One region of the Marinomonas sp. S3726 genome, then DNA from elsewhere that is predicted to be linked to it. Evidence: predicted binding sites of a transcription regulator. Region 1 holds the regulator's gene; each other region holds the start of a gene.

Region 1 (5,854 bases):
TTTAATTAATGGCAACTAAGCCACTTAGAGCTCAATAGGAAACACTCTTTTCTTCAGTTCGGGTTAAATTTTTAGACTATTAGGACAATATCCTTATTTTGATGTCGATGATTGATCAGCCAAACAGCAACCCAAGATTAAACTTCACAGCGACCAAACAGTTTGATTATGTTTGGTCATCGTTAAGCCATGCTCACAGCAAAAATATTCCTGCCTTTATCTTCCCTTGGCTAGCCGAGCAAGGATCCTTGACCGCTAAGATTCAAACTCTAGGGAAGTTGACAGTTGATGTTATTTCGGACACTTGGGGCCAAACCACCCAAAGAGAAAGAAAAAAGCTTAATTTAAAAGCACGTGAAGCTGCTCGTATTCGTGAGGTAATACTTAATGTAGATGGTCAGGCGATTATCTATGCGCGCTCTATCATCCCTGCAAGGTCATTAAGAGGCCATTGGCGTTACTTGCCCAAGTTAGGCAACAAACCTCTTGGAGGCTTTCTTTATAAGCATAAAGGCCTTACACGAGGAGAGATAGAAGTCTCTCAACTACCAGCAAATTTGTTTTCCCATATAAACGAACCAACTTGGGCTAGACGTTCTGTTTTTTATCAATATGGCCAAGGCATACTGGTCAACGAAGTCTTTTTTCCAGCCATCAAACCCTTCTTAAATTTAAAGGAAGAATAATGAGTAAAGTCATTGCTTTAGCAGAGTTAGCTAGACTAGATAAGCCTATCGGCACCCTCTTACTCTTGTGGCCAACTTTGTGGGCTTTGTGGCTAGCGGCTGATGGCTTTCCTGACTGGCACTTACTTATTATCTTTATTGCTGGGGTATTTTCTATGCGCTCAGCTGGTTGTGTGATTAATGATTATGCCGACCGTAAAGTTGACGGTTTTGTTGAGCGAACCAAAGGTCGCCCATTGCCTTCTGGTAGAGTCAGTGAGAAAGAAGCCCTTGGTTTCTTTGCTTTACTCTGTCTCATCAGCTTTGTTCTTGTCCTTTTTACTGACCTAAAAACGATTCTTTTATCCTTTGTCGGATTAGGGCTTGCGGCATTATATCCTTTCATGAAACGGGTCACCCACTTACCTCAGTTGTTTCTCGGCTTAGCCTTTTCTTGGGCGATTCCTATGGCCTATGTGGCACAAGGCGGTGCTTTAACTGATATCGAACTTTGGATGCTATTTATGGCGAATGTGTTTTGGACAATCGCTTATGACACCTATTACGCCATGGTCGATCGCAACGATGATCTTAAGGTTGGTATCAAGTCCACTGCGATACTGTTTGCTCAATATGACCTTATTATTATTCTCTTGTTACAAGGGCTCACCCTGTCATTATTAGTTTGGGTAGGCGTAATTAGAGAGTTAGGCGCTTTCTTTTTTATAAGTTTATTTGTCTGTGCGGGTCTCTTTTTTCAACAGTTTTGGCAAGCAAGAAAAAGAGAGCGATCTGCTTGTTTTAAATCATTTTTAGATAATAACCGCATAGGATTATGTGTATTTTTAGGTTTTATCGCAGGCTTTTTTGTACACTAAATTAAGTCATCTGTGACATTTTAACTAAACTGTCACAATTGATCGTTTTAATTAAACCGTTCCAGAGAAGAGGATATATCCTGTGACCGGTAAAAAAGTATTAATAATTGACGATGAATCATCAATTCGAGAAATGATTGCCATTGCTCTTGAGATGGCTGGTTATGAATACCTTGAAGCGGATAATAGCCGTACCGCCTACGAGATAATCGTGGACCATAGACCCGATTTGATCCTTGTAGATTGGATGATGCCTGGTGGCAGTGGGATAGAGCTAACACGACGTCTTAAAAAAGACGCTTTAACAGCTGAAATTCCTGTCATCATGCTTACCGCAAAAAGTGAAGAAGACAATAAGATTCAAGGATTAGAAGCTGGTGCTGACGACTACATCACCAAGCCTTTTTCACCACGAGAGTTGGTTGCTCGCCTTAAGGCGGTACTACGTCGTGCTCACCCTCAGGGTGTTGATGAACCGATTGAGGTTGATGGTCTAAAACTTGACCCTCTAAGCCAAAGAGTTTCGATTGGCTCTAAGCCTTTAGAAATGGGCCCAACTGAATATCGTTTATTGAAGTTTTTAATCACTCACCAAGAAAGAGCTTACTCTAGAGCTCAACTGTTAGATCAGGTTTGGGGAGGGAATGTTTACGTTGAAGAAAGAACTGTCGATGTACACATTCGTCGCTTACGTAAGGCGATAGGAGATAGCCATGATTACCTTATTCAAACCGTTAGAGGTACAGGTTATCGATTTTCAAGCAAACGTTTGGCTTAAAACTATATGAAGACAGTTTGGAAAAGCGCCACAGTTAAACTTTTACTTGGTTTTTTCACTTGCCTATTTATTGGCACAATGAGCGAGCAAACTTTCCCTTTACTATTTATATATGCTTTAGGACTTTTAGCTTGGCAATATTACGAACTTTATCGCTTTCATAGCTGGATTCGCCGCTCTGGACGCTCACTACCTCCGGATTCCTCTGGAATTTGGGGGGATGTTTTTGACGCAGTTAACCGACTGCAAAAGAAACAAAGAAAGTCTAAAAAGCGCATGCAGCAAGCACTAGCAAGAATTGAAGATTCAACATCTGCATTACAAGATGGCGTTATCATGGCAGATAACACTGGCAGACTAGAATGGTGGAACACCTCTGCTGGAGATTTACTTGGCTTAGTTAAACCAACAGATAGAAGCCAGCCTCTTACTAATATTGTTCGTACCCCTGAGTTTTTCCGCTATTTTAGCCAAAAGCGATTTGGTGACCCTTTGGTAATCCAATCACCTGCTAAAGAAGGGGCTTTTCTAGAGTTTCAAACCACGCTTTATTCAAAAAATGACCACCTCATTTTTGTTCGTGATGTCACGCGTCTGCACTTGCTTGAGCAAATGCGTAAAGACTTTGTTGCCAATGCCTCACACGAGCTAAAAACGCCTCTCACCGTGATTAAGGGCTATCTGGAAACACTGGATATGTTTAAAGAGTCTTTGCCTGAGCGAATGCAAAAAGGCGTGGTGAATATGAACACTCAGTCTAATCGCATGGAATTACTGATCGAAGACTTACTGTTACTCTCACGTTTAGAAAGTAACCAAAGAGCAGACTCTGACCAATGGCATAATGTCAGTGATCTTATTCAGGTAATTTGTGATTCAGCGAAGGTATTTACCACCAGCGAGCATTTTTTAAGCTGGGATGCAGATGAAGAGAGCGCTATTTTCGGCAGTTACAGTGAACTTTATAGTGCCTTCTCTAATCTCGTTGTGAATGCTTTAAAATACTCACCTGATGGTGGCGAGATAGATATTAGCTGGCAAGTAAATAGAGAAGGTGGTGTTTTCTGCGTACAGGATAATGGCTTAGGGATAGACCCTAGATTTATCCCTCGCTTAACAGAACGTTTCTTTAGAGTAGATAAAGGAAGAGGGTCAGATACAGCTGGTACTGGCTTAGGTCTGTCTATTGTGAAGCATGTCTTGCACCACCACGATAGTAAGTTAGATATTAGTAGCCAGCTTGGTTTTGGCAGTACTTTTTCCTGCCATTTCCCTCGTACACGGGTAAGAGAATCAAGTCCACCAGAATTGGAAACCATAGATCAAGACGCGTCATAAATCTTGTAAGCTAGTCCAAGTAACTTGGGCTAGCTGTTTCTTTATCTAGTCATCTATCAGCCTAACCCTTAAAGCTCAACACCTTGCTACAAGCTTTCAAACAAGGCTTTGATAAAGCTTTCTTTCTCTGCATCCTGATCAATTAACCCTAATGTCACAGTTAAAAAGGATGAGGTTGGTTTTTTTTCAGTGGTTGCCACACCTTGAACATAATAATTCAGGCGGTTTACCTTACCTTTGAACTCTAAATCTAATACGGCTTGATCCAATACGCTTGGAATAACATCATCACTCTTAATCAAAAGACTGGCTTCGGTACAGCTAAACTGAATAACCATGGTTCTAAACTGCTTACCAGCAAAACGTACCATGCTAGGTACTTTAACGTCTTTGGTCGTGACTTTAGGATGCGTAATTTTAGGTTTAGTGACAGTCGCTGCTTTAGGACTTTTCCCACCTAGTAGCACATCTAGAGAACCAGAAGTATGGCTTGTCATACCTTTAGTGCCAGAGCCTGTTGCCGCTTTTGTTAAGCTGTCCAATACTTCTTTTTCAGCACCTGAGCCTCTAGCACCTTTGGCCATCAAGGCACCATCTAAATTATGCTTTTTCGCTGCTGACACTATCTTATTTACCAGTTGCTCACTGGAAAAAGGTTTACCTAGGTAATCTGTCACGCCCGTTTTAACCGCTTCAACCACATGATCTTTATCACCACGACTGGTGATCATGACAAAAGGTACATTTTCCTTTTTATAATTATCTTGCTGGCGGCACCAATCAAGTAACTCAAGCCCTGTCATTTCAGGCATTTCCCAATCACATAAGATCATGTCAAATTTGACCTTATTCATAAGTTGTTGAGCTTTTCGTCCGTTAACGGCTTCTTCCAACTGAGCTGATGGGAAATGTTTTTTTAAGGTGCGACGAATCAAATCTCGAGTAAAAGAAGCATCATCAACAACTAGAATTTTTATAGCCATTTATTTATTTCCAAAATCTTGTGCAAGGCTATCACTCTTTGAATAACTTGCTTTAAATGAATCAAACCAAAGAATGGTAGAGGCCACCACAGCTAACGGGATGACCACAAAATTAACAAACGGGATAGGTAATAGGAGCATTACTATGAAGCCAAAAGACCAGCATAAAACAGGCTTCTGCCTTAAACCTACTCGCATTTCAGCAAAAGATACTCGGTTATTATCAAACGAGTAATCCATATATTGTATTGCCAGTACCCAAGCGCCAAACAAGAGCCATAAGAAAGGCGTAATAATGTTCACTACAGGTATCATAGACAGAATAAACAAAAGTACAAAGCGAGGCAAAAAGTAGAGTATTTTTTGTAATTCTCGCACTATGCTTTGGCTAATCAAAAGGCAAATTTGACGGAAATTTAAATCAGACTCTACCGTCTCTCCCGACAATCTAGCTTCTACCTTTTCAGCCAAGATTCCGTTGAAAGGTGCTGCGATAATATTGACGCCAATGGAAAACGCGTAAAACAAACTAATAGCACTTAATAAGCTAAAACCTAGGTAAAAAAGCCAGCTTAAGAACGAAAGCCAATCTGGAAGCCAACTCATTAAATAAGCGGTTAAATCACCAAAATAGCTAAAAGCGACCATATATAAGAGAGCCATCAGGCCCATATTCGCCAATAAAGGCACCAGAATAAATAGCCTTAATCCAGATGAAAGTAGAATAGGTAACGCTTTAAGGTAAGCCCCTATTACTTGAAAAGGTTGCAATATCACAAATTTGTTCCATCAATTTTCTAGAAAATAGACATTATCATATTTTTATCTAACTTCCCTGTAATTATCACGCTTGCAAACCGATTTAGATGAGCCTATTTATTCGTTTTTTAGATTAAACCTTTATTATGCGTATAGCGTAATGCGGAATTTCGATTGAGCCATTTACCCAATTAGTTAACTATCCAAGACTCAGACATTTGCTGATCTAAAAAAAAGCTAAGTGTCTAAGAGACATTGCACCATTAATAATAAATAACTTAAGTTAACTAAAGGGGCCTTTTATGAACCTGAAAAAAACTCTACTCGCTAGTGCGTTACTTAGCGTAGCCTTCGGAGCAGTACAAACTCAAGCTGCCGATGTTCCTGCTGGCGTTAAGCTAGCCGATGTTCAAGAACTTGTTCGTGGTGGTGGCGCAGAACCTGCAACACTTG
Region 2 (5,854 bases), on a different contig from region 1:
TACGTGAGTCATTTCATTCAGCGTCGCTTCATGACTCTCTTTTTTGTTCATCTTCTGTAAGTGAGTCAAACCACTTATCAAAAACTCTGTCAGAATCATCTTAGTTTGAATTGGCATATAACGATCAGAGATCAAATGTAAAATGCCAGCAATACGATCACAGCGTTTTTGCAATAAGTTATCCGCTAATAATTGCGCTCTTCTGCGTGCACCGATAATACGAGCTAATTGTGAACCAATAATTAGAATTGACACAAAGAGTACAAAGGTGACTATGATTAGCAGATTATCCATAAATGACTTAACTCAAAATCGTAAAAACAAGAAAACTGAGTGTAACTTTGTTTACACTACCCTTCAGTTTATATCATTCCGCTAAACTTAGTTACAAAAAAGGCCAGCATAAGCTGGCCTTTCAATGACTACTTGGAAAAATTAACCATTAATATGGTTAAAACCAACAAGCATGTAGAACAATATAGCTGCTAGACAGCCTGATGCAGGAACAGTAATAACCCATGCTGCTGCGATTTTAAACAGAGCAGAACGTTTAACTAGTTCTTGTTTAGTTGCTTTCTTCAAACCTTTACGCTCTTTCTTAGAGATAGGTGAATCATCTCTAAGTTGCTTAAGTTCACGTAAGATTGCACGTTTACCTTCCACATCAGCCGCTTCAAAGCGTGTAACAAAGCTATTCGTTTCATCTTTGTCATGACCAGCATCTTCTGAGTGTTCAATGATTTCAGCCAGTTTTTTCTCATATGACTTTTTAAGGTATTCACGTAGGAAGCCCACACCAAAGATACCACCAACCGCAATATGAGTAGAACTCACAGGTAAGCCAAGCTGAGAAGCAATGATTACAGTGATAGCAGCAGCCATCGCGATACAGAAAGCACGAGTTTTATCTAGTTCAGTAATTTCCGAGCCAACAGTACGAATCAGTTTAGGGCCATAAAGCGCTAGACCAAACGCAATGCCAATACCACCCACTAACATGATCCATAATGGAATCGTTGCCTTACTAGAAATGCCACCAGACATTAGTGCATCGTTAATCGCAGCAAGCGGCCCAATTGCGTTAGCAACATCGTTAGCACCGTGTGCAAAACTTAGTAGTGCAGCAGAAATAATCAGAGGAATAGTAAATAAGCTGTTAACACTGTCTTTATGATTCTTCAGGCTGGCAGACGCTTTCGCTACAATCGGACGAACAAATAAATAAGCACCTGTTGCAATCGCAAAACCAAGCATTGCAGCAGTAACAATATCTGTTTTCCAAATTTTCTTAAGGCCTTTCATGATTAGGTAAGTAGAGAAAGCCCAAACCATCAAAGCAACCAATAGAGGCACGACCTTGCGAGCAGCAGCAATCATGTCGTTTTGATATGTAACAGATCGTTTTATATAAATAAGGAATGAAGCTGCAATAAGTCCGCCTAATACAGGTGAAATAACCCAACTAGCAGCAATCATAGACATTTGCCCCCAGTTAGCAATTCCCCAACCACCAGCAGCAATACCAGCACCTAACACACCACCCACAATAGAGTGAGTCGTAGAAACAGGTGCACCTAAATAAGTTGCTAGGTTAAGCCAAGTTGCGCCAGCTAATAAAGCGGCCATCATTACCCAAATAAAGGTTGCACTATCAGCAATGGCATTCGGGTTAATAATTCCTTTTTTGATGGTACTAACAACACTACCACCAGCAATCAAAGCACCAGATGCTTCAAATATAGCGGCGATCAAAATAGCGCCTGTCATGCTTAGAGCTTGTGAGCCTACCGCTGGGCCAACATTGTTCGCTACATCATTAGCACCAATGTTCAGTGCCATATAGGCACCAATTGCAGCAGCAATTGCTAGAATAGAAACGTTTGAGATACTCTCGCCATTCATTGAGGCATAGAAACCTGTTGCTACCACAAAGGCAACAGCAATAATTAGACGAACAAGATCACTTCCAAGAAGTGACGAGTTAGTTGTTACAGAATTTGATTTTGCACGATCCATTCTGGGTCTTCTCTATTTAAATTAAATGGTACCAAAGTCATTATTCTCAATATCAGTTTCGACCTTGGCTTATTAAGGTCGCAATCCATGCAATCGATATTGAATCTTTGGCATTTATATTGGGCTGAAACAAATTCGTCATGAAATTGTAACGGCGGCAATTCTACACTGAGCAAAAACAGATAAAAAGCGTTAGAACCTTTGTTTATTACATGTTTGTGACATAAAAAAAGAGGCCAATTTAGGCCTCTTTTGAAGTCTGATCATAAAATTTACTTTATAATCAATCACATAATATTAGACGCAATTTTAAATGCTTCAAAAGTGTGACTAATATATGAATCTTTTGTTACAGTTTAATGACAAGTCCGAATTCTTGGCTTGAATCTTCAATCCAGCGCCACACATAGTCAGAAAAACTACGACGAACCACTAACATAAAACACTTCTCATCAAGTCGATTCATCACCACACTAGCTTTAGCAAAATGTGTCGTTACTGTTTTACCCATTGGTAATTCAGCTTCAACATCATAACCACAGCTCTTTTTCATCAAGGTGATCACATCATCGCCTGAAAGCTCAAACACAGTTTGACCTCCAGAAACATCCACGACAGAGAAATGGCCTGTTAACTTAGCGCGTAAGTTAGCTTCTAATTCAGCTTCATCACCTTTAGCACTGATAATTAGCCACTCATTTGGACTGATCCAATGAATAGAAACATCCGCATTGCTCGCTGAACTTAGCGCTTTCACTGGCAGGCTTAAGCCTAAAACCTCTTCGACAGATGAAACAAAACCAGCATCACCACTATTACCACGTAGCGTTAGGTGGCCATAAAATCCACGCTCTTGAAAAGTAACACCACCTTGCTTTGCAGACGGAAAACTAATATGAGCCAGTGGTGTATCAGGCCTAACTTTAACATTGACATTAGACATGCTGTTTCTCCCCTTTGGCATCATAGAAAACATAGTCAGTAATTTCAGCTTCAATGGTGCGACCATCTGCTAACGGGAAGTAAACAGACTCGCCTTTACGGTTATGACCATCTTTAATTACAGCCAACGCAAAACTATGGCCTAATACCGCACTGTAATAACTTGAAGTCACATGCCCTACCATTGTCATAGGGATACTCTCATTCGGATTACGAACAGCTTGAGCACCTTCTGGCAAAATAACGTTAGCATCTTTCGGCTTAAGGCCAACAAATTGCTTACGATCTGTACGTGACGTATCAGGTCGAGTAAAGGAGCGCTTACCAATAAAGCTGAACTCTTTATTCTTACCAATACACCAGCTCATATCCATATCTTGTGGCGTAACAGACCCATCGGTGTCTTGACCGACAATGATAAAGCCTTTTTCAGCACGTAATACGTGCATTGTCTCAGTGCCGTAAGGGGTAATATCAAACTCTTTACCCGCTTCCATGATAGCTTCCCAAACGTGCAAACCATGATTTGCTTGAACGTTAATCTCGTAAGAAAGCTCACCAGTGAAACTGATACGGAAGACACGAGACTTAACACCCGCCACGGTACCGCTACGCCAATCCATGAACTTAAAGCTATCTTTATCAAGATCAATATCATCACATACTTTCGCTAATACTTTGCGAGAGTTAGGACCAGAAATAGTCATGGTTGACCAGTGGTCTGTCACTGATGTCATATAAACTTCTAGTTCAGGCCACTCTGTTTGATGCCAGAGTTCTAGCCACTCAAGTACATTAGCCGCACCACCCGTTGTGGTTGTTAGAATGAAATGATCATCGGCAATACAAGAGGTCACACCGTCATCCATGATCATGCCATCTTCTTTCAACATAAGACCATAACGGCATTTACCGACTGCTAACTTGCTCCAAGCATTGGTATAAACACGGTTTAAGAATTCACGCGCATCTTTACCTTGGATATCAATCTTACCAAGTGTAGAGGCATCTAATATGCCCACACTATTACGCGTTGCTAAACATTCACGATCCAATGTTTGTTGCATGGTTTCACCAGGCTTAGGGAAATACCAAGGACGTTTCCATTGGCCCACATCCTCAAACAAGGCGCCGTTAGCTTCATGCCAAGACTGCATTGCAGTATAACGAATAGGATCAAACAAACTGTCTGTATCACGTCCAGCAATCGCACCAAAAGTTGTTGGTGTATAAGATGGACGGAAAATCGTTGTCCCTGTTTCTGCGATGGTCTTATTCAAAGACTGAGCAGCAACAGCCATACCATTAATGTTACCCAACTTACCTTGGTCAGTACCAAAGCCTAACGCTGTATAACGTTTAACATGTTCAATCGACTCAAAGCCTTCACGTGTCGCCAGCTCAATACCCGCCGCAGTTACATCGTTTTGCATATCAACAAACTGCTTAGGTGCACGACTCACTGACTTAGAGTGCGGTACTAAGAATAGCGCCTGAGCTTGGCCTGTTTTAACAAGATCAACACTCGGTACTTTAATTGAGTTAGAACCATCACCAAAACCTGCTTCACATGCCGCTTGTGCACCGGTTGCTAGGCCTTGCTCAAAAGTGTCGTGTAGTTGATGCTGTCCCATTAGGGAGCCTACACAGTGTTGCTTTTGTACCGTTTTACCAGGTAAGAATCCGATAATGTCATCATTCCATACTGGACGAGCGCCTGTGTGGCAACTCAAATGTACAACAGGACTCCAACCACCAGACGTTGCAATAATATCGCAATCATAATTCTGGCTAGTGCCGGTTACTTGTGTACCTTCCGCATTAATTGGCGCCACAGTCGCAGCATAAACACGACGGCTACCTTTTGCTTCAATAACAGCATGTGAGAACCAGATTTTAAGACCTAATTTTTTAGCTTCTTCAACCAGCTCGCCATTTGACTCAGCGCGGCTATCAGCAATACCGATTACTTTTCGGCCAGCTTTATGCCAATCAATTGCAGCTTGATAGCCGGAGTCGTTTGCTGTCGATACAACTAAAGCATTACCAGGAGCGACTGCATAACGATTTAGGTAAACACTAATAGACGAAGCTAGCATCACCCCAGGAATATCATTGTTAGCAAAGATCAAAGGTCGCTCTTGTGCGCCTGGTGCCAAGATAACTTGTTTCGCACGGACACGATGCATACGCTGACGAGCCCCTCTTGGAGAGATCTCACCAAGATGGTCTGTACGACGCTCAATCACAGCCAAGAAGTTATGATCGTAATATCCCATAACCGTACTACGAGGCAGAACAATCACATTTGAATAGTCTTCTAGTGTTTCAATAGTATCTTGCAGCCATTGGCTTGCAGGAGCACCATCAATTGTTTGGGTCGTGCTAAGTAGGCTACCACCCATTTCGTTCTGTTCATCAGCAATGATAACTCGCGCGCCTGTTTTTGCAGCAGCAAGTGCCGCAGAAAGGCCAGCTGGGCCTGCGCCAACAATCATCACATCACAATGATGATTAATTTTGTCGTAAGTATCTGGATCTGGTGCTGTCGGGGCTTTACCTAAACCTGCCGCTTTACGAATAAAGTGCTCGTATGTCATCCACAATTTTTGCGGGTACATAAAGGTTTTGTAGTAAAAACCAGGAGGCATCATGGCACCTGCTTTTCCAAGCGTAGCCATCAAATCAAAGTTAACACTTGGCCAACCTGCAACTGGGTTTGCTACAAGGCCTGCATACAACTCCTGTTGAGTTGCTCTGACATTGGGAATGGTAGATGCACCAGTGCCTAACTGAATAACACCATTTGGCTCTTCGCTACCATGCCCTGTGATACCACGAGGACGAGAATATTTAAAACTACGGGCAATAATATCGACACCGTTAGCTAGCAAGG
Region 3 (5,854 bases), on a different contig from region 1:
GCAACTAAGTACAAGTGAAAAACAAAAGAGACAATTGCGTACTTGAAAGATCCAAGCAAAAACCGCCCTATCTATTTCTCCTAATTCATACTTTATTTCACTAGAGATTTAGGCTGGGCCCAATGGCGATCAATATAATCAATACAGGTGTCACGATCTCCAGGACCGTATTCTAGATACCAGCCCATAGGAATATCCTGTAACTTTGGCCATAAGCTGTACTGCTCATTAAGATTACTTAAGACAACAAAGCCAACTTCATCCTGCTTGTTATTTGAAGTTCCCATCTCTATACACCTCCAAGCGTTACCAATGTTTTATTTTTGATAGCAGAGTCCAAATCAGAGGCACTCTCCTATGCGATAAATAAAATATACGTCAAGCTTTAAATGATTTCAAGAATCATTCTCATTTAGATTTATATTTATTGTTTCACCTCCTTACAGTTAAACATCAAAAAAAAACCACCTTGATTTGCATCAAGGTGGTTTTTTAAACAAAGAAAAGAATGATTAACGTTTTTTAAGAACCAAACTACCAATAGAGTAACCAGCACCAAAAGAACAAATCACACCAATATCATCTTTTATCAAGTCTTCGTGATTTTTCGCAAAAGCAATAATTGAACCTGCAGAAGCCGTATTGGCAAAGGTATCCAATACTACAGGGGCTTCATCAGCTGTGGCATCTCTGCCTAATAAGCGTTTGCTGATCAATAAATTCATATTGATATTGGCCTGATGTAGCCACCAACGTCTCAATTGGGAAACTTGCACACCCACGTCATTTAAGTGACTCTCGATATGCTCTGCCGCCATTGGACAGACTTCTTTAAAGACTTTACGGCCATTTTGATGGAAAAGCTTATCTGTCGCGAATGGGTCTTCATCTGTGACTCTCGCAACATAACCAAAATTTGAACGAATATTATTTGAGTAAGAGGTTACGCAACGTGTACCTAATACATCAAAGCTATGTTCAGATTGACAAGTCCCAGCGGTTTCAACAACAACCGCTGTGGCAACATCACCAAAGATAAAGTGCGAATCTCTATCTGTGTAGTTCACTTGAGGAGAAGTTAATTCTGGGTTGATAACAAGCACGCATTTAGCACTGCCAGCAGCAACCGAATCATGGGCACGCTGCAAACCAAAGGTTGCAGCCGAGCATGCCACTAACATATCAAATCCAAAACCTTGAATACCGAGTTTTGCTTGCACTTCAATCGCGATAGCAGGATAAGAACGCTCAGTATAAGCACAGGCAACAATGACCATATCAACATCAGCTGGCGTTTTATTTGCCGCGAGCAAGGCTTTCTCTGCTGCTGCAACCGCCATTTCAGCTTGATGGGATAATTCATCATCCCCTCTCGCTTCAAGCTTAGGTCGCATACGATTGATATCTAATACACCTTCTTTTGAATAAATATAACGGCTTTTAATACCTGATGCTTTTTCAATAAACGCAGCGCTGGATAAAGGTTTTGGTCTTAATTCATCGGCTTCAATTTGGGCGGCATGATCAATATTGTATTGCGTTGCCCAAGCATTATAACTGTCGACTAATTCTTCATTGGTAATTGTATTAGCTGGCGTCCAAAGGCCAACTCCACTGATGACAACATTATTTTTATTACTGACTTGGTTTTCCATAGGATTTACTCGTGTTTTGTCAATCATTTAGTAACATTGTCTCGTAACTGAAACAATTAGTCCATTTACATTATGTTGATATTGTTAATAATAACTATAAGTAATAACTATAATTTACCTTTTTCTTCTTCTTTCTTTTGTATAGCACAAATTATCTTAATTAAATTTATCCAGCGCTTCCTTAAAGCTAGCAAAAAACCAACAACCTGTAGCCATTTGCTTGATTCATAAACAAAATTAATAAGTGAGTTACAAAAAACGTTATTGAGGCTTGCCTATCTCTAGCATATGCTTAAATGACTAAAAGGAAGGAGACGCTGTGATGAAACAAAATCATACCGCTTTAATTCTCTCTGGCGGCGGCGCTAGAGCGGCTTATCAAGTTGGCGTTTTATCAGCAATAGGTAAGATGATGCCTAAACACTCCAGTATCCCCTTTCCTATCCTATGTGGTACCTCTGCCGGCGCACTTAACGCCGCCATGTTGGCATCTAATGCTGATAACTTTACTCGGGCAATCAGTAAGCTGGCCTATCTTTGGCGCCATTTATCACCGGATCAGATTTATCATGTGGACTCTCTATCTATGATGTCTTCTGTGAGTCGGATTCTGTTGTCTTTATTTCAGCAGGGTAACCCAAAACAACAACTCTCTTTGCTCAACAATCAGCCGCTTAGGCAATTATTACAGCGTTTTTTAGATCTTGATCGTATCAACACTTGCATTCATAGAAAGCATTTACGTGCCCTTAGCATCACAGCCATGAGCTATAGCTCAGGTAAAACCACTAGCTTTTTTCAGGGGACTTCAAGTCTTGAGAACTGGGAAAACAACCGTAACCTGGGGTTAAGAAGCAGGCTAACTTATAACCACTTACTCGCTTCCAGCGCCATACCGACTATTTTCCCTGCTCAAAAAATTGGGGAACATTATTTTGCCGATGGTGCAATGAGACAACAATCTCCTATTAGCCCTGCACTTCACTTAGGCGCTAAGAAGGTCATGATTATTGGTGTCAGTGGTAATCGTGCACCAAAACATTGGCACAACGAAATGGCCAGACCTCACCCTCCGTCTATTGCTCAAATCACTGGCCAACTACTTAACAGTGCTTTCATTGATAATCTCGAAGATGATATTCAGCAGCTAGAACGCATAAACCAGCTGAGCATGAATCAACCTCAGAGTAATTACGAGCCGATTGATACCTTAATCATTTCGCCCTCTGTCGAGTTAGACCAATTAGCCGCACAGCATTATTCTGATCTACCTCGCAGCTTGAAATATGTCATGAGCTCTATTGGTGCTACCCCTAAAGCCGGTGGAAGTTCGGCGGCAAGCTACCTTCTTTTCACTAAAGATTATTGCCGTAGCCTGATTGAGTTAGGACAAAAAGATGCCAATTGGGAAAAAGATAAAATCATGTCTTTTTTAAATATACCGGTTCATGAGAAGCCTGTTTACGAATAACTCATTTTTCTTTGTGATTAGATTCCTTGCTAAATCATCACTTAATTTCTACTTAAACCCTAAACACGTTAATTAAGAACTTGCTTATAAAGCACACATATCGGGCCTTTGAGCCTCCTTTCAAAAAACTGACATCTAACCGTCATATGTTTGCACTAAATCAGTCATAATAAATCGGCACTATCTAATCTAACCAAATCACATAAAGCCATAACTTGTTAACAAGAGGTTAGAATGAAAACCACTTTGCTGTCTCAAAAACGTGCAATGAAACATTTACCTAAAACTCTATTGGGTTTAGCTATTATCTCAGCGATGGGCTCAGCTCAAGCTGAATCATTTAACCGTATCGCGACTTGGTCGGTTAAAGACAACCTACCAACTAATCTTGCACAAAGCACAGAAACATCAGCAGAAATCATTACAGCAAGTAAAGATGGCAACACCTTAATTTATTCTGATAGCCCATTAGGTGGTCTTGGTTTTATTGATATCAAAAACGCTAATGCACCAAAGGCCGCTGGTTTTCTTGCCCTTGATGGCGAACCGACATCGGTTTCAACTACAAAAAAGTATGCTTTAACTGGGGTTAACACCTCAGCAAGTTACACGGCGCCAAGTGGTAAACTTAGTGCGATTGATCTAAACACTCATAAAGAAATAAGATCCTGTGACCTTGGCGGCCAACCAGACTCAGTCGCAGTATCTAAAGATGAGAAGTTTGTTGCCATCGCCATTGAAAACGAACGTGATGAAGACCTAAACGATGGCGCCATGCCGCAATATCCTGCAGGTAACCTTGTCATTCTGCCACTAGATCAAGGTTTACCAGTATGTGCTCAGAAGAAAATGGTAGACCTTAGAGGTCTAGCAAAAGTTGCTCCTACCGATCCAGAGCCTGAATTTGTTGACTTTAATGACGCCAACGAAATCGTAGTGACACTACAAGAAAACAACCATCTCGTTGTTGTTGACGCTGCAAGCGGTAAGATCTTGTCACACTTCCCTGCAGGTGCTGTAAACCTTAACAATGTTGACCTGAAAGAAGAAAGAGCCCTGACATTTGATGGCCAACAAGTACAAAGAAAGCGTGAACCTGATGCGGTTCAATGGCTGGATAATGATCGCTTTGTTACCGCCAACGAAGGTGATTTTGAAGGTGGATCCCGTGGCTTCACCATCTTTAATAAACAAGGTGATGTGTTATTTGAGTCAGGCTTAGAGCTTGAGTATCGCATGGCAATGGCAGGTCACTATCCTGATAAACGCTCAGGTAATAAAGGTGTAGAGCCTGAAGGCCTTGAAGTGGCTAGCTTTAACGGTGAGACCTATATTTTTGTGTTAGCAGAACGTGCTGGCCTTGTGGGTGTTTATAAAGATACAGGTGCTAAACCTGAGTTTGTACAGCTTTTACCTTCAGGTATTGCACCAGAAGGAGCCATTGCGATTCCTGGTCGTAACCTATTTGTCACAGCGAACGAAAAAGACTTAATCGAAGATAAAGGCCCTCGCTCTCACGTGATGATCTACCAACGTAGCCAAAAAGCAGCAGCCTATCCGCAAATTGAATCTGTGATGAATGGTGAGCGTCCTCTAGGTTGGGGCGCATTATCTGGCCTTGTTAGTGATACCAAGCAGAGCAAAAAATTCTATGCTGTTAACGATAGTTTTTATCGTAACCAAGCAAGTATTTTCACTATAGATGCAAGCACGACACCGGCAAAAATCATCAGCGCCCTACCTGTATTAAGAGACGGTTTACCTGCTCAAAAGCTTGACCTTGAAGGGATCACAAATGATGGTAAAGGCGGCTTTTGGGTAGCGTCTGAGGGTCGTACAGATCGTTTAACACCCCATGCGATTTACAACATCAACAAAAAAGGTGAAATCAAAAAAGAAATCCCTTTCCCCGCTGAACTACTAGCAGTTGAAAAGCGTTTTGGTGCTGAAGGTATTACCCGAATAGGCGATACCCTATGGATTGCGATTCAACGTCAATGGAAGGATGATCCAAAAAACACCACCAAGCTGGTCTCATATAACACTAAAACCAAAGAATGGGGTGCAGTTCGCTACCCTACGCAAGAAAGCAAAAAAGGCTGGGTTGGTTTATCTGAAATCACGGCTCACGGTGATTGGGTATACATAATAGAGCGTGACAACCAAATAGATGACAACGCAAAAATTAAGCGTTTATACAAGGTTGCAGTCTCTCAGTTAAAACCAGCCAAATTAGGCTCGAAACTGCCTTTGGTTAAAAAAGAGTTAGCCCACGACTTCATCCCTAACCTGAAAGAAGGTAATGGCTATGTTACTGACAAGATCGAAGGCTTTGCAATTGATAGCAAAGGCGTAGGTTTTGCACTAACCGATAATGACGGTGTGGATGACAGCTCTGGCGAGACACTTTTCTTTACTATCGGAAAAATGTAAAACTCGTTGAGCAAAAAAAGGCCAGACATTATGTCTGGCCTTTTTATTTAAAATACAGCCCTTTCTGGATTAGGCCCTTTCACTCAATCACAAACCAATTTAAAAATATGAAACTAAAATTTAATACTCAAAATTTTGTAAAACTTATTTTGCGTTATTTAAACTAAAAGCCAAAAATATAGTTAAAAAACCTGCTAAGAAAAACACCATGATGCCCAATAAAATACGGCTTAACCACTGAACCTCTTTATCTTTGCAATAACGCCACTCCTGTTTAAAGAGAAACTTAACAAAG

What was found. The regulator PhoB, encoded in region 1, activates phosphate uptake and scavenging genes when phosphate is short. The targets are predictions, from matches to a motif close to TGTCATANNNNTGTCANA.
Region 2: a site for PhoB is predicted at 2,223-2,240, ahead of TW85_RS21530 (inorganic phosphate transporter). Genes of this name have one in related genera too.
Region 3: a site for PhoB is predicted at 3,256-3,273, ahead of TW85_RS17120 (esterase-like activity of phytase family protein). Genes of this name have one in related genera too.

What each region holds. Positions count from the first base shown of each region.
Region 1 covers NZ_JXYC01000004.1:143,153-149,006, forward strand. The annotation lists gene TW85_RS01820 (HDOD domain-containing protein) at 1-19, shown strand, start outside; gene TW85_RS01825 (chorismate lyase) at 102-686, shown strand; gene ubiA (4-hydroxybenzoate octaprenyltransferase) at 686-1,543, shown strand; gene phoB (phosphate regulon transcriptional regulator PhoB) at 1,626-2,321, shown strand; gene phoR (phosphate regulon sensor histidine kinase PhoR) at 2,328-3,659, shown strand; gene TW85_RS01845 (response regulator) at 3,746-4,642, opposite strand; gene cysZ (sulfate transporter CysZ) at 4,643-5,419, opposite strand; gene TW85_RS01855 (ABC transporter substrate-binding protein) at 5,704-5,854, shown strand, end outside.
Region 2 covers NZ_JXYC01000033.1:12,885-18,738, reverse strand. The annotation lists gene TW85_RS21535 (hypothetical protein) at 1-294, opposite strand, end outside; gene TW85_RS21530 (inorganic phosphate transporter) at 436-2,016, opposite strand; gene TW85_RS21525 (sarcosine oxidase subunit gamma family protein) at 2,366-2,959, opposite strand; gene TW85_RS21520 (sarcosine oxidase subunit alpha) at 2,952-5,854, opposite strand, start outside.
Region 3 covers NZ_JXYC01000022.1:100,523-106,376, reverse strand. The annotation lists gene TW85_RS17135 (MbtH family NRPS accessory protein) at 93-287, opposite strand; gene TW85_RS17130 (beta-ketoacyl-ACP synthase III) at 513-1,682, opposite strand; gene TW85_RS17125 (patatin-like phospholipase family protein) at 1,978-3,126, shown strand; gene TW85_RS17120 (esterase-like activity of phytase family protein) at 3,361-5,559, shown strand; gene TW85_RS17115 (hypothetical protein) at 5,704-5,854, opposite strand, start outside.